3 regions of the Streptomyces sp. NPDC093065 genome follow, and region 3 is predicted to be linked to each of the others. Evidence: riboswitches for the same ligand, from Rfam matches in the RefSeq annotation. Region 3 holds a riboswitch; each other region holds the start of a gene.

Region 1 (6,656 bases), on a different contig from region 3:
AGCGGGGTGCCGGGAGTGGGACTGTAAATCGTTCGGTGTAACTCCCGATCATGGAGGATGCATCGATGACCAGTGAGAACGTGACCGGACCCGAGGCCGTCGAGCCCGCGAAAGCTGTGCCGGCGAAGGCGGTGGACGACCAGTTGATCGACGAGCTGGTGGGTCGTGCCCAGGCTGAGGGCCTGCAGTTGACGGGTGAGGGCGGGCTGCTGCAGCAGCTGACCAGGCGGCTGCTGGAGTCCGCCCTGGAGGGCGAGATCACCGATCACCTCGGCTATGACAAGCACGATCCGGCGGGCAAGAACGGCGGCAACTCCCGCAACGGCAAACGCTCCAAGACGGTGCTCACCGATGTCGGCCCGGTGGAGATCACCGTGCCCCGCGACCGCGACGGCTCGTTCGAACCGAAGATCGTCAAGAAGCGGCAGAAGCGCCTGACCGGCATCGACGAGATGGTCATCTCGCTGGCCGCGAAGGGCCTGACCACCGGTGAAGTCCAGGCCCACCTGGCCGAGGTCTATGGCGCCGAGGTCTCGCGCCAGACCATCTCCACCATCACCGACAAGGTGCTGGAAGGCATGGCCGAGTGGCAGAGCCGGCCCCTCGACCCGGTCTATCCGGTCGTCTTCATCGACGCCATCCACGTGAAGATCCGCGACGGTGCGGTCGCCAACCGGCCCATTTACGTGGCCCTGGCGGTCACCACCGAGGGCCGGCGCGAGATCCTCGGGCTGTGGGCCGGGGACGGCGGCGAGGGCGCCAAGCACTGGCTGCACATCCTCACCGAGATCAAGAACCGCGGCGTCAGCGACGTGCTGATGCTGGTCTGCGACGGGCTCAAGGGCTTGCCGGAGGCGGTGGAGACCGTCTGGCCGCGGACCATCGTGCAGACCTGCGTGGTGCACCTGCTGCGGAACTCTTTCCGCTATGCCGCCCGCCAGGACTGGGACAAGATCGCCAAGCTTCTGAAGCCGGTCTACACGGCGCCGACCGAGGAGGCCTCTCTGGAGCGGTTCGCCGAGTTCGCCGACGCTTGGGGCCGGAAGTATCCGGCAATCGTGAAGCTGTGGGAGAACGCCTGGGAAGAGTTCACCCCGTTCCTGCGGTTCGACACCGAGATCCGCCGCATCGTCTGCACCACCAACGCGATCGAGTCGGTGAACGCGCGGATCCGCCGGGCGGTCAAGGCCCGTGGACACTTCCCCAACGAGCAGGCCGCCCTGAAATGCGTCTACATGGCGATCATGTCCCTCGACCCCACGGGCAAGGGCCAGGTTCGCTGGACCATGCGCTGGAAGACCGCGCTGAACGCCTTCGACATCACCTTCGACGGCCGCCTGTCGGCAGCCCGCCAGTAGTCCCAACTACCCCAGTTACACCGCTCGTTTGACAGACCCGCTCATCGCCCTGTGGGGCGGGGTGAAGACATACAGGGCAAGGATGTCGGGGCAGGGGGCGACACCAGGGCCGCCAGCCTGCACCCAGGCGGTGATGTCTTCGGTGGCGTCAGGGTCGTTGACGAGGCCGAGCCAGACCGGTCGGGCTCCTGCGGCGCGTGCGACGGCGGAGGGCTGGACGACGATCACGTTGGCGTGTTCGCATACGTCGAGGCAGTCGGATACGCGGACCGGGACCTGCTCGGTAAGGCGCGCGAGTTGCCGGTCGTGGTCCACGCCGGTGATTTTCGGGGTTCCGCAGCAGCAGTCCCGGCATACGACAACGCGGCACGGTGCCGGTTCGGGTGAGGTGTGCTCCGTGCCGACCGCTTCAGGGTGCTGTCGGGGCATCGCTCGTCACGCTCCTCTTCGGGGGAGATCCGTCCCGGGCGGCTGGGCGCAGGAAGCGGATCACGGGGTGGCCGGGTTCGTGCGTGACCTCGGTATGGACGCCGTAGACCTGCTCGATGAGGTCGGGGGTGAGGACCTCGGCGGAGGTGCCCTCGGTGACCGCGCGGCCGTCGTGCAGGACGAGGAGGCGGTCGCAGTACATGGCGGCGAGGTTGAGGTCGTGCAGGGCGATCACGGTGGTGACCGGCAGGGCCGCGACGAGTTCCAGGAGGTCGAGCTGGTGCTGGATGTCGAGGTGGTTGGTGGGTTCGTCGAGGAGGAGTTCGCGGGGTTCCTGGGCGAGGGCGCGGGCGATCTGGGTGCGCTGGCGTTCGCCGCCGGAGAGGGTGTGCCAGGACTGGCCGGCCCGGTCGGTCAGTCCGGTGCGTCGCAAAGCCTCGGTGACGGCTGCCGCGTCGGCCGCGGTCGGGGGTGTCCAGGCTCGCCGGTGCGGGATGCGGCCGAGGGCGACGACGTCCCGGACGGTCAGTTCGGTTTGGGTGTGGGTGTGCTGCTCGACGGTGGCGATACGGCGGGCGGTGGCGCGGCGACCGACGTCCATGAGCGGGCGACCGTCCAGGCTCACGACTCCGGTGCTGGGGGCGAGGACCCCGGCCAGCAGCCTGAGCAGCGTCGACTTGCCCGAGCCGTTGGGACCGAGCAGACCGACCGTCTCGCCGGGGCGCAGGGTGAGGGTGACGTCGTCGACGACTACCTTGTCACCGATGCGCCGTACGACGCGGTCCGCGTGCAGGCTGGTCATGCTCTTCCCCGTCCGCGGTAGAGGACGATCACGAACGCCGGTACGCCAATGAGGGACGTCACCACGCCCACCGGGACCTCCTGGGGGTCTAGGACGGTTCGGGCGAGGGTGTCCACCCACACCAGGAAGACGGCTCCGGTCAGCGCGGTGACCGGCAGCAGGCGGGCGTGCCCGGAGCCGGTGAGGGTGCGGGTGGCGTGCGGCAGGACCAGGCCGACGAATCCGATCGCTCCGGCGCAGCTGACCAGGGCGGCGGTGAGCAGCGCGGTCGCGCAGAGCAGGACCAGGCGGGTGCGGGCGACCCGGACCCCGAGTCCCGCGGCGGCTTCGTCGCCGAAGGCGAACGCGTCGAGGGTTCGGGCGTAGCCGAGGCTGACGACGAGCACCACCGTCAGGACGACGGTGCAGAGCAGTACCTGTCCCCAGTCGGCGCCGGTGAGCGAGCCGAGCAGCCAGAACAGCACGCCCCGGGTGGTCTCGGCGTCCGCGGAGGTGAGGACGATGAAGGAGGTCAGCGCGGAGAACAGCTGCATGGCCGCCACCCCGGACAGGACCACCCGGTCGGTGCTGCCGCCGAGGGTGTGGCTGAGCAGCAGCACCAGGGCGAAGGAGACCAGCGCGCCCAGGAAGGCGCCCGCCGACAGGGACACCGCTCCCCCGCCGACGCCCAGCACGACCACGGCGACCGCCCCGGTGGACGCGCCGGAGGAGACCCCGAGGACGAAGGGGTCAGCGAGCGGGTTACGCAGCAGCGACTGCATGACCGCGCCGCAGACGGCGAGTCCGGCCCCGCACACGGCGGCGAGCAGGGTGCGCGGCATGCGCAGATCCCAGACGATGCCGTCCCGCAGCGGCGCCAGGGTGCTCTCGCCGAGGCCGAGATGGGCCGCGACGGCGGCCCAGACGTCCCCTGTCGAGATGTCCGCCGGTCCGATCGTCACGGCGACGGCGATCGACACGAGCAGCGCGGCCAGTCCGCTGCCCGTCAGCAGCAGGGAGCGGATGCTCACTTGGCGAGGCCGAAGTCGCGCAGACCTGCTGCGACCTTCTCGATCCCCTGGATGGTGCGGATGGACGGGTTCATCGCCTGCCCGCTCAGCAGGACGTACCGCTTCTTCTTCACGGCGGTCAGATTGCGGGTGGCGGGGTTCGCCTCCAGGAAGCGGATCTTGGCCGCGGCGGTCTCGGCGGTCTGCTGCTTGCGGGTCAGGTCGCCGATCACGATGACGTCGGGGTCGCGGTCGGCGACGGTCTCCCAGTTGATCTGGGGCCATTCGTCGTGGGAGTCGGCGAAGGCGTTCTTCGCGCCGACCGCGCGCGTGATGGCGCCCGGCGCGCCGCAGCAGCCGGCGAGGTACGGGGACTGGGAGTTGGCGAACCAGTACATGAGGGAGACGTCGGATGCGTGCAGTCCGGCGGTGGCCGTGCTCACCCGCTTCTTCAGCGAGGCGACGAGCTTCTCACCGCGCTCCTCGACGCCGAACGCGCGGGCGAGATCGCGTATTTCGCCGTAGACGGCGTCGAGGGTGAGCGGTTCGCTGCGCGAGCCGTCGCCGCCGCTGTCGTTGTCCTTGCCTGCGCAGTCGGAGGGTGAGACGTAGGTGGGTACGCCCAGCTTCTCGAACTGCTCGCGGGTGGCGACCCCGCCCTTGCCGAGGGTGGAGATGAACGAGGCGGTGACGAAGTCGGGTTCGGCGTCCAGGACCTTCTCGAAGGACGGGTTGTTGTCGGCGAGGCGCGGCACGGTGGCGTTGGCCTTCTCCAGGCCCTTCATCACCGGGTCGGTCCAGGTCGCCGTACCGGCCATGCGGTCGGCGAGGCCGAGGGAGAGCAGGATCTCGGTGGTGCCCTGGTTGAGGGAGACGGCCCGCTTCGGGGCCGACTTCAGGGTGACCTTGTGGCCGCAGTTGTCGAGGGTCACCGGGTAACCAGCGGCTGAGGTCTCCTCCCGCTTCGCGTCACCCGCGTCGGAGGAGCCGCACGCGGTGAGCAGCAGGGCGGACGCGACGAGCAGCGCCGGGGTATGGAGGAGGGCGGGGGTGCGGAGCACGGGCATGCCTCTGGGGTCGGGGCTCGTTCGCGGAGCCGGCCTACGGACGTCCCCCGCGCTGGGCGCGAAGGTGCCAGCAGGTCTTCGGACTCGGGTTCGTCCGGCCGGGGCGCCTTCCCGGTCTCCCAGTGGCGTCGTGCCCCGCCCGTCCCCCTCACCGCTGCGCGTCAGTTCCGGATTCGCACCGGATTCCCTGACCACGGATGTGGTTCGACTGGCCTGTCGAGGCTATCAAGGTAATCGCTGGGTCAAGTCGTGTGATCGGTCACGGGGTACGGCACGAAGGTGCTGGTGTTCTGGTCGATCCGCAGCGGACGGCCGAGCGGGGGTGCCCCGCGCTGGGGGCAGTCGAGGCGATCGCAGACGCGGCAGCCCATGCCGATGGGGGTGGCGGCGGAGGTGCTGGTCAGGTCGAGTCCGTCGGAGTAGACAAGGCGGTGGGCGTGGCGGATCTCGCAGCCCAGGCCGATGGCGAAGGTCTTGCCTGGTTCGCCCCAGCCGCCACGGTGCCGGGTGACCGCTCGCGCGGTCCACAAGTACCGCTGCCCGTCGGGCATTTCGGCGATCTGCACGTGGATGCGGCCGGGGGCCGCGAACGCCTCGTACACGTTCCACAGCGGGCAGGTGCCGCCGGCCCGGGAGAAGTGGAAGCCGGTGGCGGACTGGCGTTTGGACATGTTGCCGGCGCGGTCGACGCGGACGAAGGAGAAGGGCACGCCGCGCAGCCGGGGGCGTTGGAGGGTGCTGAGGCGGTGGCAGACGGTCTCGTAGCCGAGGCCGTGGCGGTCGGTGAGGAGTTCGAGGTCGTAGCGGGCTTCCTCGGCGGCTGTGTGGAAGGCGGTGTAGGGGAGGATCAGCGCGGCGGCGAAGTAGTGGGCGATGCCGATGCGGGCCAGGGCGTGGGTGGGGGTGCCGGGCTGGAAGTCTTCGGCGGCCTGGCGGGCGAGTTCGACGTCGTGTTCGAGCAGGGCGAGCTGGGTGGCCATGCGGAAGGCGCGCTGGCCGGGGCGCAGGCGGGCCGAGAGGTGGAGGGTGCGGGTCGGCTCGTCGTAGTGGTGGAGACGATCGCTCGATTCGCCGGTCAGCCGTACGCCGTGGTGGTCGGTGAGGCGTGCGGTGAGCACCCGCAGGACGTCGCCGGGGCGGACGCCGATCTCCTGGGCGAGTTCCTCCGCCGCGAGGTCGGTGTCGTGGAGGTAGTTCTGGCGGCGGTAGAAGAAGTCGCGGATCTCCTCGTGCGGCGAGTGTGGTGAGCGAGGTGCGGCCGGGTCGGTGTCGCGGGCGTCGGTCGCGCCGGCGAGGCGTTCGGCCAGGAGGTGGTTGCGGCGGCCGAGGTCGAGCAGGACCTGGGCGACGCCGGGCATGCGGGAGGCCAGCTCGGCGAGGTCGGCCGGACTCACCCGGGCTGCGGTGATCTCGCCTGCCAGGGTCTCGCGGAGGTCGGCGACCAGGCGGCTGGTGTCGCGTTCGGAGAAGAAGGCCGGGTCGACGCCGAACGCCTCGGTCAGCCGCAGCAGGACGGGCACGGTCAGCGGGCGGGAGTCGTGCTCCATCTGGTTCAGGTAGCTCGGCGAGATGCCCAGCACCCGGGCGAGCGCGGCCTGGCTCATCCCGCGTTCCTCGCGCAGGCGTCGCAGCCGCGCTCCCGCGTAGATCTTGCTCACCATGGTCCTCCGTGTCCGGGACGCGGTCAGCGTACGTGATCAGCCTCCGGATCACTCCCTTCGCAACCTTGGCAAAACACGAGGCGAAGATTCGCAGAAATTGGCAGCCATCCACAGTTGATGGCACTGAGTGCCAGTGTCAGAGTCTGAGTGCGGCCCGCCGGACCCCGGCGACCACCGCCCGCACCCGGGGCACGATTCATGCCCTGACGTCGGAGCTCCCGGCGAAAGCGGTGTCCGTACCGGCAGCATTGCTCACCTCCGCCACACGGCGGCACGGCGGGCCGCACCCCAGTTTCACGACACACAGTGCCACCCCTGTTCGCCCGGACCGGGAGCTTGGCAGACGCAAC
Region 2 (6,656 bases), on a different contig from region 3:
TGGAGCAGCATCAGAAGACGCCCTTCGGCAGGGTCGCGTCGTACGCGGCGACGGCCTCCGTGTCGACGGCCGGGAACAGACCGTCCAGGTCAGCGACGCCCAGCTCGGCGAGGTGCTCGGCGACGGCCAGGAAGCGGTCCCGGTCGGCCGGCGCGACGACGCCTTCGGCCAGAGTGCGGAACTTGTGGGCGTAGGCGGGGCGGTCGAAGGGGCGGGCGCCGGCCGGGTGGGCGTCGGCGACCGCCAGTTCGTCCTCGATCACCGTGCCGTCGTCCAGGGTGATCACGGCGCGACCGCCGAAGGCCCGACGGTACGGGTCGGGATCGTGGTAACGGCGGGTCCACTCCGAGTCCTCGACCGTAGTGATCTTCCGCCACAGCTCGACCGTCTCCGGTCGCCGGGCACGCTCGGGGGCGTAGGAGCGCTCGTGGTGCCAGCCACCGTCCTCCAGGGCCACGGCGAAGATGTACGGCACCGAGTGGTCAAGGGTCTCTCGGCTGGCCGTGGGGTCGTACTTCTGCGGGTCGTTCGCGCCGGAGCCGATCACGTGGTGGGTGTGGTGGCTGGTGTGCAAGACCACCGAGCGGACCTTCTCCAGCGGGCCGGTCTTCTCGCGCAGGCGCCGGGCCAGGTCGATGACCGCCTGCGCCTGGTACTCGGCAGAGTGCTCCTTGGTGTAGGTGTCGAGGATGGCGCAGCGCGGCTCGCCGGTCTCCGGGAGCAGGACGGTGTAGTCGGCTTGCGGGCCGTCCAGCATCCAGGCCAGGAAGCCGTCCTCGCCCTCGTAGACCGGCGACGGGGAGGTCTCGCCGCGCATCGCCCGGTCAACGGCCTCGACGGCGGCCTTGCCGGCGAAGGCGGGGGCGTACGCCTTCCAGCTGGAGATCTCTCCCTTGCGGGACTGCCGGGTCGCGGTCGTGGTGTGCACCGCCTGCTGTACCGCCTGGTAGACCGTCTCGGTCGGCAGCCGCAGCAACGCACCCAGGCCGCAGGCAGTGGCCGCGCTGAGGTGGGCCACGTGGTCGATGCGGTGCGCGTGCAGACAGATGCCCTTGACCAGGGCGACATGGATCTCGTACGCCGCGACGATGCCGCGCAGCAGGTCGGCGCCGGTGCGGCCGGTGTGCTGGGCGACCGCGAGCAGGGGCGGGATGTTGTCGCCGGGGTGGGAGTAGTCGGCGGCCAGGTAGGTGTCGTGAAAGTCGAGTTCGCGTACGGCGGTGCCGTTGGCCCAGGCCGCCCACTCCGGGGAGACGCGGGTACGGGTGCCGAAGACCGATGCCCCCGGTGATCCGGTGCGGTGGGAGGTGGCCTGGGCGCGGGCGACAGCGACCGGGCGGCGCAGCAGGGAGGCGACGGCGACCGAGGCGTTGTCGATCACCCGGTTGACGGCCATGGCCGCGCTGTCGGGATCCAGCTCCTGCGTCGCCGTCGCGACGGCTGCCAGCTTCCAGGCGAGCTGGTCCTCGCGGGGCAGCCGGTCGGCGCTGGGGTGGACACGGACGTGGTGCTCGATCACGGGACTCCTCGCGATGCGGTGCGGGACGGTGGGGCCGATGTGATCGAGCCTGCCCGGCCGTCGCCCCTCGGACCACCGGGCCAAGGTGCGGAATCCGTACAACGAGAAACTGCGAATCTGCGAACGTTGCGAATTTAGCGAATGCTATGTTCGCAAGTACGTGAGGGTGGCGACCGGGTTTCCCCAAGGAGGTGCGTCATGCCCCGACGGCCGACCGAGCGCAAGGTGTACGCGCATGCCAAGCTGCGGCGGCTGCGCCGTGAGGAGGGCATGAACCAGGTCGAGATGGCCCACGCGCTGGGCATCTCCACCAGCTACGCCAACCAGCTCGAACAGAGTCAGCGCCCGCTCACGGCAGCCGTGCTGCTGCGGATCGCGGAGGTCTTCGGCGTCGATGCCGAGTTCTTCTCGGACGCGGACGAGGACCGGCTCGCCGCGGATCTGCGAGACGCTCTGGCCGACGAGGCGTGCGGGGTCGAGCTGCCCGCCGCCGAGGAGATCAGCGAGGCGGCCCGCGACCATCCCGAGGTCGCCCGCGCCCTGGTCGCCCTGCACCGCCGCTACCGCGACGCCGCCGAACAGGCCGCCGCCCTCGCCGCACCCGGCACCGGCGACGGTCCGCCGCCGCTGTCGGCCGGCGAACCCCACGACGAGGTACGGGACTTCTTCTACACCCACCACAACCACTTCGAGCCGCTGGACACCGAGGCCGAACAACTCGCCGAGGCCATGCGGCTGCGGCCGGGCCGCGTCGCCGACGCCCTCACCGCACGCCTCGCCGAACGCAACGGGATCAAGGTGGTCCAGGCGGCTCCCGGCCGCTCCGGGGACGCCCGCAGGCTCGACCCCGACACCGGGCTGCTGTTCCTCTCCCCCTGGCTGAGCGAGGGCCAGCGCGCCTTCCAGCTCGCCACCCAGCTGGCCCTCCTGGAACACGGCCCGCTCCTGGACCAGCTCGCCCGGGGCTCCGCGGAACTCACCTCGCCCCAGGCACCGGCGCTGGCCCGCATCGGCCTGGCCAACTACTTCGCGGGCGCGCTCCTCATGCCGTACACCGCCTTCCACACCATGGCCGAAGAGGTGCGCTACGACATCGAGCTGCTCTCCGCCCGCTACGGCGTCGGCTTCGAGACGGTCTGCCACCGCCTGAGCACTCTCCAGCGCACCGGCCGCCGCGGCATCCCCTTCTCGTTCCTTCGGGTCGACCGGGCCGGGAACATCTCCAAACGCCAGTCCGCGACCGACTTCCACTTCTCGCGGCTCGGCGGCACCTGTCCCCTGTGGACGGTGTACGAGGCGTTCTCCGCGCCCGGCCGGATACTGACCCAGGTCGCCGAGATGCCGGACGGGAAGCGGTACTTCTGGATCGCGCGCACCATCACCCGTGGCGGCTTCGGCCATCATGCCCCGCGCGCCGAGTTCGCCGTCGCGCTCGGCTGCGAGCTGCGCCACGCCCACCGGCTCGTCTACGCCGAGGGCATCGCTGTGGACGACCCTCGTGCGGCGACGCCCATCGGTTTGGGCTGCCGGATCTGCGAACGCCGTGACTGCGCACAGCGGGCCCGCCCTCCGGCCGGCGGACGGCTCGCCGTCGATCCCGACCGGCGGACGTATGTTCCGTACCCGGTGGAGACCCGTACTCCCTGACACAGATGGCAGGAGCTGCCCGTGACCAGCCGCGTCACCCTCATTTCGCCCGCGCTGAACCCGTCTCTTCGCCAGGCTCGCTTCGATGACGGCGCGACGTCGCTCGACGAGCGGGGCGCGGCGCAGGCCCGCGCGGCGGCCGGAACGCTGCCTGCGGGGGCCTGCGTGTTCGTCTCTCCGGGCCTGCGCTGTTGGGAGACCGCGGCGGCGCTGGGACTGGTGGCGGGCGAGCCGAGTGCGGAGCTGGCCGGCCTGGACGCGGGGCGCTGGCGGGGCCTGGCTCTCGACGAGGTCGCCGGAAGTGAGCCGGAGGCGGTGGGCCGGTGGCTGGCCGACCCCGCGTCCGCGCCGCACGGTGGGGAGTCGGTGCAGGAGATGTGTTGCCGTATCGGTCGGTGGCTCGACGCCATGGCACAGGCGGACGGCCGCACACTCGCCGTAGTGGAGCCCGATGTCGTCCGGGCCGCGGTGGTGCATGTGCTCGGCGCACCCGCAGCGGCCTTCTGGCGCGCTGACGTTCCCCCGCTGACGGCGACAGAGATCACCGGGCGTGCCGGGCGCTGGAATCTCAGGCTGGGACAGCCTCTGAAGTCCCCGGACGACAACAGCGACTGCGGGGAGGAATGACGTCTGTCGTGAATCGCTGCTGTTCAGGCCGCCGCTTCACGGTGGCGGCGCAGCAGCGCCGCGATCGCGCACCGCAGACACCCCGATTCCGTCCCCACCGTGGCGTCCGGGTCAGCGCACTGAGCCGAGCAGGCTGCCGGTGGTGTCCGGGCCGGTTCACCACAGCCACGGTCCGCAGCGGTGATCAGATCCTCCAGGTCCCGCAGCAGTTGCTCACTGCGTTTGACCTGCTGGGCGAGGACCCGGACGCGGGCGCTCTGGCCGCCGATCTGGCGGCGGCTCGCGATCAGCTGCTCGTACTCCTTGGGAGTCAGGGCAACGGCCTCATGGCCGCCCAGGGTGATGTGGCGGGGCTGGGGTCGTCTGGTCACTCGGCTCCTCCGCTGCTCGCCTTCGTCGTCCTCGTCTAATCGCTCGGGCCGGTCTGTTCGTCGGGTCATGTCCGTGGTCCTGGTCGGGTGTCCGGAGAACGCGAGAGGGCCCCCGGATGGTTCCGCGGGCCCTCACTCATGGTCGGATCATGGTCAGCTGGGCGCGGCCACTGCCGAGGCCGGGACCTTCGTGGCGGGCTTGGGGTTCAGCAGGCGCTCGGCCAGTTCACCGAAGCCGAGTCCGAAGGCTCCCCACAACACGGTCTGTATGGCGAGCGCGGAGAGGCGGAACCGCCACAGCACGGTGGCCGGGAAGTCGGACGGAACCTCGTTGATGACGGGGAGGAAGGCGTACGCCAGCCCGATCACCGCCGCGAAGCCGGCGACCGCCGTAACGGTCGCCCACCAGGTGCCCAGGGCGGGCGCGAGGCGCTTGCCCAGGATGGTCGCGGCGACGGCGAGGAGGACGCTGAGCAGCATCATCAGGAAGTACAGGGTGGTCCGCTTGCCGATGGTGTCGGGGTTGCCGACGGCGGGAGGGTTGGCCGGGTACTTCAGGAACGGCACGACGTAGACCGCGAGCAGGGCGCAGCCGGACAGGAGCAGCGCGGTCACCCGGGGGCTGAAGCGGCCGACCCGGCCGAGGGCGAAGCAGTAGGCGAGCGCGGCGATGCCGCCGAAGGCGACCCCGTAGATCAGGACACCGGTGGCCAGGCCGGCGGTGGACTGCAGGGAGCGCGAGACGATCTCCATCTCGTGCTCGTGGGAGTGGGCGTCCTCGAAGGCGATCGCCTTGTCGACGTTCGGCTCACCGAGGAGATAGGCGACGACGAGGGCGAGGACGCCGGCCGCGAGGCCGGCGAGCATGCCGCGGACGAGGAGGTTTCTTACCGTTGCGGAGTTCATGGGTGTGCTGGTTTCCCCTCGGGTCAGTGGCAGGGGAAGCCGAGAAGGTGGCGGGCGTCGTGCACCCACTCGTGGACGTCCTCGCCGGAGACAACGGAGGTGGCCCCCTGCTCGGCGCCGACGAAGTAGAGCAGGACCAGCATCAGGATGCCGAAGAAGACCGCCCAGGGGACGATCGCGCCGATCGGCAGCTTGGCGGGGAGAGCGGGGGTGGTGGCTGTCGGCGGTGCGACATGCTGCGCCATGGCAGGGCCTCCTCTGGGAGTTCGCGTCCCATCTCGGTGGTGCACATGACGACGGCTACGGGTCTGACTCGCCGCCCCGCGCTCGGGGCAGGCACACAGTGGCGCGACCGTGCCGGTTTCTCACCGGCTTCCGTTCTGCCGTCGTCGATATCGCAGTGACGGTACCGCGTGTCGCGGACATGGCCAATACCGTCTCGCCTCGCGTGATCCTTCTCGCTGCCGGGTGGATCAGGCCGCGCCCACCGGCTCGGGCTGTCCGGGCACGGGCTTGGCCGCTGCCCGGACGGCCGGGTCGAGCAGTCGCTCGGCCATCGGGCCGAAGGCCAGAGCCACCGTCGTCCACAGCAGGGCCTGGGCGGCGACGGAGTAGAAGCGGAAGGAGAACAGGACGTCCGCCGGGAAGCCCGGGTAGACGATGGTGCCCTTGGAGTTGGTCAGCGGTAGCGGGGTCTCGGTGGCGTGGTGGCCGTAGTGTTGGACGTTGACGGAGAGTTCGCCGAGTTGCGGCAGCAGGGCCATGACGATGCCGATCGCCACGATGTAGGAGCCGGCGCCGAGGAGGGTGGCGTTCCAGTTGCCGAAGCGCGGCTGGAGGCGTTTGCCGAGCCAGACCGCGGCGACAAGGAAGGCGACCGAGCACAGGACCATGGCGAGGTAGAGGTTGCCGCGGTCCTTGATGGTGTCCGTGTGTCCGATCGAGGGCGGGTTGGCCGGGTACTTCAAAAACGGCACGAAGTACATGCCGAGGAAGCCGCCGAGCGCCACCAGCAGGGCCAGGTTGCGGGGACGCAGCTTGCCGACGCGTCCGAGGCAGATGGTGTAGGCGACGGCGAACAGGGCGCCCATCGCGATGCCGAAGAAGACCATGCCGACGCCGATGCCGACGTTGGCCTGGATGGTCCGGCTGAAGATGTCCGGGCCAGCGGCCTCAGGGGTCACTCCGGCGGCCTTGTCGAGAGCCGCCTGGGCGGCGTCGCGTCCGCTCTCGTAGTCGATGGCCTTGGCTATCTGGGGTTCGGCGAAGATCCGGGCGAAGACGAACGCGAGCAGACCGGCGACTGCGCCAGCGATGACGCCGAGCAGGATGAGCTTCTTTTCCATGTTCGGATGTCCCTGCCGGTTCTCGTCAGTGGCAGGGGAAGCCGAGGAAGTGGCGGGCGTCGTGCACGAACTCGTGGACGTGCATGTCCTTGCCGAACACCGAGTAGGCGCCCTGGTCGACGCCGATGAAGTAGTAGACGGCCAGCGCGATCAGCGCTGTTCCGACCAGCCAGAGCACGGCCTTGGTGGCCGGCAGGACGACCGGGGTGGGAAGCGCGGCGGGCGCGGGCGCGGACATGC
Region 3 (6,656 bases):
CCGAGAGCGGATCACGCACCTCGGGGACACGCTGGACGACGCGGCCGGGGAGTGCTTCGACAAGGTCGCGCGGGTCTTCGGGCTGCCGTATCCCGGCGGTCCGGCCATCGACCGGACGGCGCGGGCGGGGGACCCTCGCGCTGTCCCCTTCCCGCGCCCGCTGCCCGGCTCGTACGCCTTCTCCTTCTCCGGTCTGAAGACCGCCGCCGCCCGCTGGGCGGAGGGTCACGCGGGACGTGAGCTGCCGGTGGCCGACGGCGCGGCCTCGCTCCAGGAGGCCGTCGCGGACGTACTGACCCGCAAGGCGGTCGCCGCCTGCAAGGAGCACGGCGTGCGCACCCTGGTCGTGGTCGGCGGGGTCGCCGCGAACTCGCGGGTGCGCTCGCTCGCCGAGGAGCGCTGCCGGGCGGCCGGCATCGAGCTGCGGGTACCGCCACTGCGCCTGTGCACCGACAACGGCGCGATGATCGCCGCCGTCGGCGACCTCCTCGTACGCGCCGGCGCCGCACCAGCTCCGCTGGACGTGTCCATCGACCCGTCGGCGCCGCTGGAGTACGCCGCCCTGCACCCGGTCGCCGCGGGAACGGCGGTGGCCGCCTGATGACCACCGGCATCCGCGTCCACACGGGGGCCGAACTGCTCGCGCACACCGACGCGCTGCGCTCCGTCTACGTCGACGCCTTCTGCGCCCCGCCCTGGAACGAGGAGGAGGAACGGGCGACGGAGTTCGCGGCCCGGCTGCCGGCGAACGCGGCCCGTCCCGGCTTCACCGCTGCGACCGCGGTACGCGACGGGGAGGCCATCGGCTTCGCCACCGCGTGGACCACCCCGACGCCCTTCCCCACCGACCGCTGCTATCCCCAGGCCGCCGTCGGCCTGGGCCCCGCGCACACCGCGGACTGGTTGTGCGGCGCCCTGGAAATCGACGAACTGGCCGTCCGTCCGACCGCCCGCGGCACCGGTGTCGCCGCGGACCTCCTTGAAGCAGTGACTGCGCACGCGCCCGACGGACGTGCCTGGCTGCTGACCTCCGTCCAGAACACGCAGGCCATGGCCTTCTACCGCCGCCAGGGCTGGACGCAGGTCACCCATCCGTCTCCCGACGGCAAGGGCATCGTCGTCTTCCTCGGCCCGCGCCACCCCGCCCGGCCACTCGCCCTTCTTCCCCTGTAAGCCCCGCTGCCGGCCCCGACCCTGCTGTTCGTCAACGCCGGCATGGTCCCCGACCAGAGGCGGGCGGCATGACCGGGTTGGGCGATGGAGACCTCGGTCCGCGGCTCCGGGGTGCGGTGACGGCGTGCGACGGCGGCGGCGAGATCGGTGGAACCCGCCGCGTAGGAGCGGGCGACCGGATGCCGGCCGCCGTCGGGGCCGCCGACCCGGAGGGCGGAGAAGCCGCCGAGGCTCGCCACGTCGTCCAGGGCGGCGTCGACGGACGCAGTTGAGGCGCGGGCTCCGTGCACGGCTTCTGTCCTCCCTCCGACTCTCCGTCCGCGCGGTCAGGGGGCCGTACGCCGTCGCGGCGGCGTGATGGCGTACAGGTCGAGGATGTCCGGTCGGGGCGCGACGCCCGGTCCGCCCGCGCGTGCCCAGGCGGCGATGTCCTCGGTGGCGTCCGGGTCGTTGACCAGCCCCAGCCAGACGGGCCGGGCACCGGCGGCACGGCCCCGGGCGGAGGGCTGGACGACGATGACGTTGGCGTGGTCGCAGGCGTCGAGACAGTCGGAGACGCGTATCGGTACCGCGGCGCGCAGCCGCTCGGTCTGGGCCGCGTGGTCGACGCCGGTCACTTTGGGGCTGCCGCAGCAGCAGTCGCGGCACACGACGACGCGGCACGGCACGGGGGCGGCCACCGCCCGGGTCCTCGCGTCGTCGGTCTTTCGTCCGGTCGGCGTTGCGGGCATGCGGTGCCCTCCCTCTCTCCGGGGAGATCCGCCCCGGTGGTCCGTCGAGGAGGCGACCGCGTGAGTCTTCTGGCTCTCGGGTCGCGCGCACCCCGGCCTTCCCACCCGCTGCCGGGCAGTGGCCCGTCGGGACGCGCTCGCCGATCACAGTGGCGGGACCGCGCCGGATTCACACCGGCTTCCTCGTTCCGCCGTCGCCTTGTCGCCGGTCATCTTCCCATCCCGGGACGCCGGGCCCGCTCGCCCGGTGCCGGCCGTCAGTCGGTCTCCCGGGAGTGCGGGGCCGTGGCCGACGGATGGGTCTGCCGGTCCCGTCCGCCTTTCGCCGTCGACTCGGGGAAACGTAGGATCACCTGGTCATCGCCGCGACGGGAGACAGGAAGCCGGTGCGAATCCGGCACGGTCCCGCCACTGTGACCGGGGAGCGCCCCTCCGACATGCCACTGCGCACCGCGCGGGAAGGCGGAGGGAACGTCGATCCGGGAGTCAGGACACTGGTCCGTCGCGGGCCCGATCCGAGGAGCGCGGACTCCAGGAGGCTTCACGTGTCCCAGTTGTTCCCCCATGCCCGCACACGCGGGCTCCTTCGTGCCGCGGCCACCGCCGTGGCCCTTTCCTCCGTGCTGCTGACCACCGGCTGCGGTTCCTCCGACGACGACGGCGGGGACGCGAAGGCGACCACCGCCGTGCCCGCGGGCTTCCCCGTCACCATCGACAACTGCGGCGTGAAGACGACGTACGACAAGCCGCCGTCACGGGTGGTCACGATTCACCAGCACCCGGCGGAACTCATGCTCGCCCTCGGCCTGAAGACCCGCATGGTCGGCACGGCCTACCCCGACTCCGCCGTCCTGCCCGAGCTGAAGAAGGAGTACGAGGCGATCCCCGAACTGGCCGAGAGGGAACCGTCGTTCGAAAAAATCCTGGATGCCGAACCCGACTTCGTCTACGGCGGCTACGGCAGCGCCTTCGCCGAGAAGGAGGGCCGTTCCCGAAAGGCGTTCGCCGGTGCCGGAATCGACACCTACCTCAACCGCGAGTACTGCGGAAAGAAGCAGGTGACGATGAAGGACACCTATGACGAGATCCGCACCATCGGCAAGATCTTCGGTGTCCCGGACCGGGCCGACAAGCTGGTCGCGGACCTGCAGAGCCGCGTCGGCAAGGCCGCCGCCGAGGTCGAAGACGAGCCCGGGGTGTCCGTCTTCGTCTACGACAGCGGCGACAAGAGCGCGTTCACCGCGGGCGGCAAGAGCCTGGGCACCGAGCTGATCCGGCTGGCCGGCGGCAAGAACGTCTTCGCCGACCTCGACGACGTCTTCGGCGACGTCTCCTGGGAGCAGGTCGTCGAACGCAAGCCCGAAGTCATTGCCGTCTACGACTACGCCGGCGCCGGAAGCGTCGAGGCCAAGAAGAAGTTCCTGCTCTCCCAGCCCGCGCTCGCCGACGTGCCCGCCGTCAGGAACAAGCGGTTCGTCGTCCTGCCACTGACCGCCACTCTGGTCGGCATCCGGTCGGCCTACGCGGTCGAGGACCTGGCGCGCGGGCTGCACCCGGAGAGCTTCCGGTGACCCAGGCCGCCGCCGGCACGCCCACCGAGCGGACGGTTCAACCGCACAAGACCGGGCCAGGAGCGGCCCGTACCGGGTTGGCCGTCGTGCTGTTCGTCCTCGCCGCCCTGCTCGTCGCCTCCGCCACGGCGGGCCTCGCCATCGGCTCCGTACACGTGCCGCCCGGCCAGGTGTGGGGCATCGTGACGCACGCGCTGGGAGCCGACTGGCAGGATCCGAGCTGGTCGCGGGCCCGGGAGACCATCGTGTTGGACGTACGCGCACCGCGGGTGCTGCTCGGTGCGGTCACCGGCGCCGGTCTGGCGGTGATCGGCACCGCCCTGCAGGCCCTTGTACGCAACCCGCTCGCCGAGCCCTACCTGCTCGGCGTCTCCTCCGGGGCGTCGCTCGGCGCGGTCTCCGTGATCGTGTTCGGGTTCACCCTCTTCGGACCGGCCTCCCTGTCGGTGGCCGCCTTCGCGGGTGCACTGGGCGCGCTCCTGCTCGTGTACGCCACCGCCCGCACCGGCGGACGCATCACCTCGTCCAGGCTGGTGCTGTCCGGGGTGGCGATCGCGGCGGTGCTCACCGCCGTCCTCGATCTGTTGCTGCTCACCACTGACCGGGGCAACGAGGCCCGCGCGGTCCTCGCCTGGACCCTCGGCGGGCTCGGCGGCGTCGACTGGGGCACGCTGTGGCTGCCGGGCACGGCCCTGCTGTTCGGCATCGGCGTTCTCATGGTGCAGGCCCGCAACCTGAACCTGTTGCTGGCCGGCGAGGAGGCGGCGACCACGATGGGACTGGACGTGGCGCGTTTCCGCGCCCGGCTGTTCGTCCTGCTCTCCCTGGTCACGGGCGTGCTGGTGGCAGCGGCCGGACCGATCGGGTTCGTCGGCCTGATGATGCCCCACGTCGTGCGCCTGTTCGTCGGCGGCGACCACCGTCGTGTCCTGCCGACGGCGGCGCTCGGCGGAGCGGTCTTCCTCATCTGGGCCGACATCGCCGCGCGGACGATCGCCGCGCCGACGGAAATACCCGTCGGCGTGCTCACGGCCCTGTGCGGCGGGCCGTTCTTCCTGTGGCTGATGCGCCGGGACGCCCGGCGCGGCACCGACCGAGGAGTGGCATGACCGCGACCGAGCTGAGCGTCGACGGCGTCACGCTCACCGCCGGAGCCCGCCACCTGGTGCGCGACGTCTCCCTGACCGCCCGCCCGGGCGAGACCATCGGGCTCGTCGGCCCCAACGGCAGCGGCAAGTCCAGCCTCCTGCGCACCGTCTACCGCGTCCTGCGCCCCGACACCGGCCGGGTCCGGGTCGACGGAGGCGACGCCTGGGCCCTGCCGGTACGGCAACTCGCCCGCACCGTGGCGGCGGTGGTCCAGGACGCGGCCGCCGACTTCGACCTGGCCGTCCGCGAGGTCGTCGCCATGGGCCGCACCCCGTACAAACGGCTCCTGGCCGGTGACACCGCCGAGGACGCCGACCTCGTCGACTCCGCACTCCTCGCCGTCGACGCCGTCCACCTGGCGGACCGCCCCTTCGACCGGCTCTCCGGCGGCGAGCGTCAACGCGTCCTCATCGCGCGCGCCCTCGCCCAGCAGCCCGCCCTCCTGGTCCTGGACGAGCCAACCAACCACCTCGACATCCGCCACCAACTGTCCGTGCTGGGCATCCTGCGCCGTCTGCCCACGACCGTCCTGCTCGCCCTGCACGACCTCAACCTGGCCGCCTACTACTGCGACCGCCTCTACGTCCTGCACGAGGGCGAGGTCACCGCCTCCGGCCCACCCTCCGAGGTCCTCACTCCGCAGCTCCTGGGCGACGTCTACGGAGTGGAGGCGGAAGTCGCCACCCATCCGCGCACGGGCGCCCCGCAGGTGACCTTCCTCCCCGGAGAACCACGTATGCGAAAGGCTCCGGCAGCGGCCCCGACTCCTGACACGCCGGCCTGATCAACGGGTTCGACCTCACCGTCGGCAGCCGGTGCCGGGCCGGGCCGCGGGGCTTCTCCCGGCTGCCGCGGCGGCGCCGAGGTCGTCGACGGCGTCCTCGGTGCGCTGGCCGACCCGACCCGACGTCGGCTGCTTGATCTGCTTGCCGCACAGGGGGAGGCCACCGCCACGACGCTCGCCGACCGGCTTCCCGTCTCGCGGCAGGCAGTGGTCAAGCACCTGGCCGTCCTGGACGCCGCCGGGCTGGTTTCCGGCGGCCGGGTCGGACGCGAGGTGCGGTACGCGGTGCGGCCCGCGGCGCTGGACACGACGGCACGGTGGATGGCCTCGCTCGCGGCCGACTGGGACCGGCGGCTCGCGAACATCAAACGCGTCGCTGAGGCCGCGGAGCGGGATTCGGGTTCGGCACGCCCCGACTGAAGGGAAGTACGCCATGGACACGTCAACACTTCGCGGCGCCTACGACGGATTCCTCGACGCGGCGGCCCACCCCGACCTCGGCAAGGCGGACGACGGAGGATGGAACGCCGACCGGATACTGGCTCATCTCCTCAGCGTCGACGCCTCGATCACCGCGGTTGCCCTGGGCGTCGTCTCCGGCTCACGGCCCACATTCGACAATCGGATCTGCCTCGACGGCTGGAATCTCGACCGGATCATCGCCGAGCACCGGGGCCGGACGGACTTGACGGATCATGTCCGGAGTCAGGCCGGCATCCTGTGCGACATCGCCGATCGGCTCGACGAGGAAGCCGCCGCCGTTCTGGTGCCGTCGCTCCTCCTGTCCAACGACGCGCTCGTGCTGGACCAGCCGATTCCGCTGGCGAAGCTGATCGACGGCCTCGGCGAAGACCACGTGCCCGTGCATACGCGACAGATCCTCGACCTTCGCGTCGCCGTCCCTGGACAGGCCTGAAGGAGCGCTGAGGACCGGGGTCGCCCGGCGGGGAGCCCCGGTTCATCCGTGCCGGAGGCCGCGGCGCAGGGCCGCTTCCGTTCCGGCGAGGTAAGCCGGCCGTGGCGTACGCCGATCAGGCGGGGCTGTGTGCGGGCCGCTGGTGCGGCCGGCCGGGCAACGGTGGCTTCCCGCGCGGTCATCAGTCCAGGTGTGTGTTCGGACAGTGGAGTGGAGGAGGCGGGCGGGGACGGTCGTACGAGACGCCCGTCCCCTCCGCTCTCTTACGTCAGCGGCGGCGCTTTCGCGCTCGCGGCACCTCCGGTTCCTCCAGGCGCGGCCCGTGACCGTCC

What was found. Region 3 has a riboswitch for cobalamin ahead of ACIQFU_RS32635 ((2Fe-2S) ferredoxin domain-containing protein). Riboswitches for the same ligand answer to the same signal wherever they lie in the genome.
Region 1: another riboswitch for cobalamin. It lies ahead of ACIQFU_RS18150 (ABC transporter substrate-binding protein); the one in region 3 lies ahead of ACIQFU_RS32635 ((2Fe-2S) ferredoxin domain-containing protein).
Region 2: another riboswitch for cobalamin. It lies ahead of ACIQFU_RS18075 (CbtB-domain containing protein); the one in region 3 lies ahead of ACIQFU_RS32635 ((2Fe-2S) ferredoxin domain-containing protein).

The regions. Positions count from the first base shown of each region.
Region 1 covers NZ_JBIVPJ010000009.1:171,520-178,175, reverse strand. The annotation lists partial or broken gene ACIQFU_RS18175 (IS630 family transposase) at 1-12, opposite strand, end outside; gene ACIQFU_RS18170 (IS256 family transposase) at 66-1,358, shown strand; gene ACIQFU_RS18165 ((2Fe-2S) ferredoxin domain-containing protein) at 1,374-1,787, opposite strand; gene ACIQFU_RS18160 (ABC transporter ATP-binding protein) at 1,768-2,589, opposite strand; gene ACIQFU_RS18155 (FecCD family ABC transporter permease) at 2,586-3,599, opposite strand; gene ACIQFU_RS18150 (ABC transporter substrate-binding protein) at 3,596-4,645, opposite strand; cobalamin riboswitch at 4,697-4,873, opposite strand; gene ACIQFU_RS18145 (short-chain fatty acyl-CoA regulator family protein) at 4,888-6,303, opposite strand.
Region 2 covers NZ_JBIVPJ010000009.1:154,195-160,850, reverse strand. The annotation lists gene prpB (methylisocitrate lyase) at 1-11, opposite strand, end outside; gene ACIQFU_RS18100 (MmgE/PrpD family protein) at 11-1,519, opposite strand; gene ACIQFU_RS18095 (short-chain fatty acyl-CoA regulator family protein) at 1,718-3,166, shown strand; gene ACIQFU_RS18090 (histidine phosphatase family protein) at 3,188-3,793, shown strand; gene ACIQFU_RS18085 (hypothetical protein) at 3,817-4,164, opposite strand; gene ACIQFU_RS18080 (CbtA family protein) at 4,318-5,070, opposite strand; gene ACIQFU_RS18075 (CbtB-domain containing protein) at 5,094-5,315, opposite strand; cobalamin riboswitch at 5,351-5,499, opposite strand; gene ACIQFU_RS18070 (CbtA family protein) at 5,544-6,416, opposite strand; gene ACIQFU_RS18065 (CbtB-domain containing protein) at 6,442-6,656, opposite strand, start outside.
Region 3 covers NZ_JBIVPJ010000025.1:78,059-84,714, forward strand. The annotation lists gene tsaD (tRNA (adenosine(37)-N6)-threonylcarbamoyltransferase complex transferase subunit TsaD) at 1-601, shown strand, start outside; gene ACIQFU_RS32625 (GNAT family N-acetyltransferase) at 601-1,173, shown strand; gene ACIQFU_RS32630 (hypothetical protein) at 1,242-1,445, shown strand; gene ACIQFU_RS32635 ((2Fe-2S) ferredoxin domain-containing protein) at 1,500-1,904, opposite strand; cobalamin riboswitch at 1,967-2,092, opposite strand; cobalamin riboswitch at 2,280-2,401, shown strand; gene ACIQFU_RS32640 (ABC transporter substrate-binding protein) at 2,459-3,475, shown strand; gene ACIQFU_RS32645 (FecCD family ABC transporter permease) at 3,472-4,584, shown strand; gene ACIQFU_RS32650 (ABC transporter ATP-binding protein) at 4,581-5,408, shown strand; gene ACIQFU_RS32655 (hypothetical protein) at 5,424-5,627, opposite strand; gene ACIQFU_RS32660 (ArsR/SmtB family transcription factor) at 5,538-5,828, shown strand; gene ACIQFU_RS32665 (hypothetical protein) at 5,842-6,324, shown strand; gene ACIQFU_RS32670 (DNA-binding protein) at 6,593-6,656, opposite strand, start outside.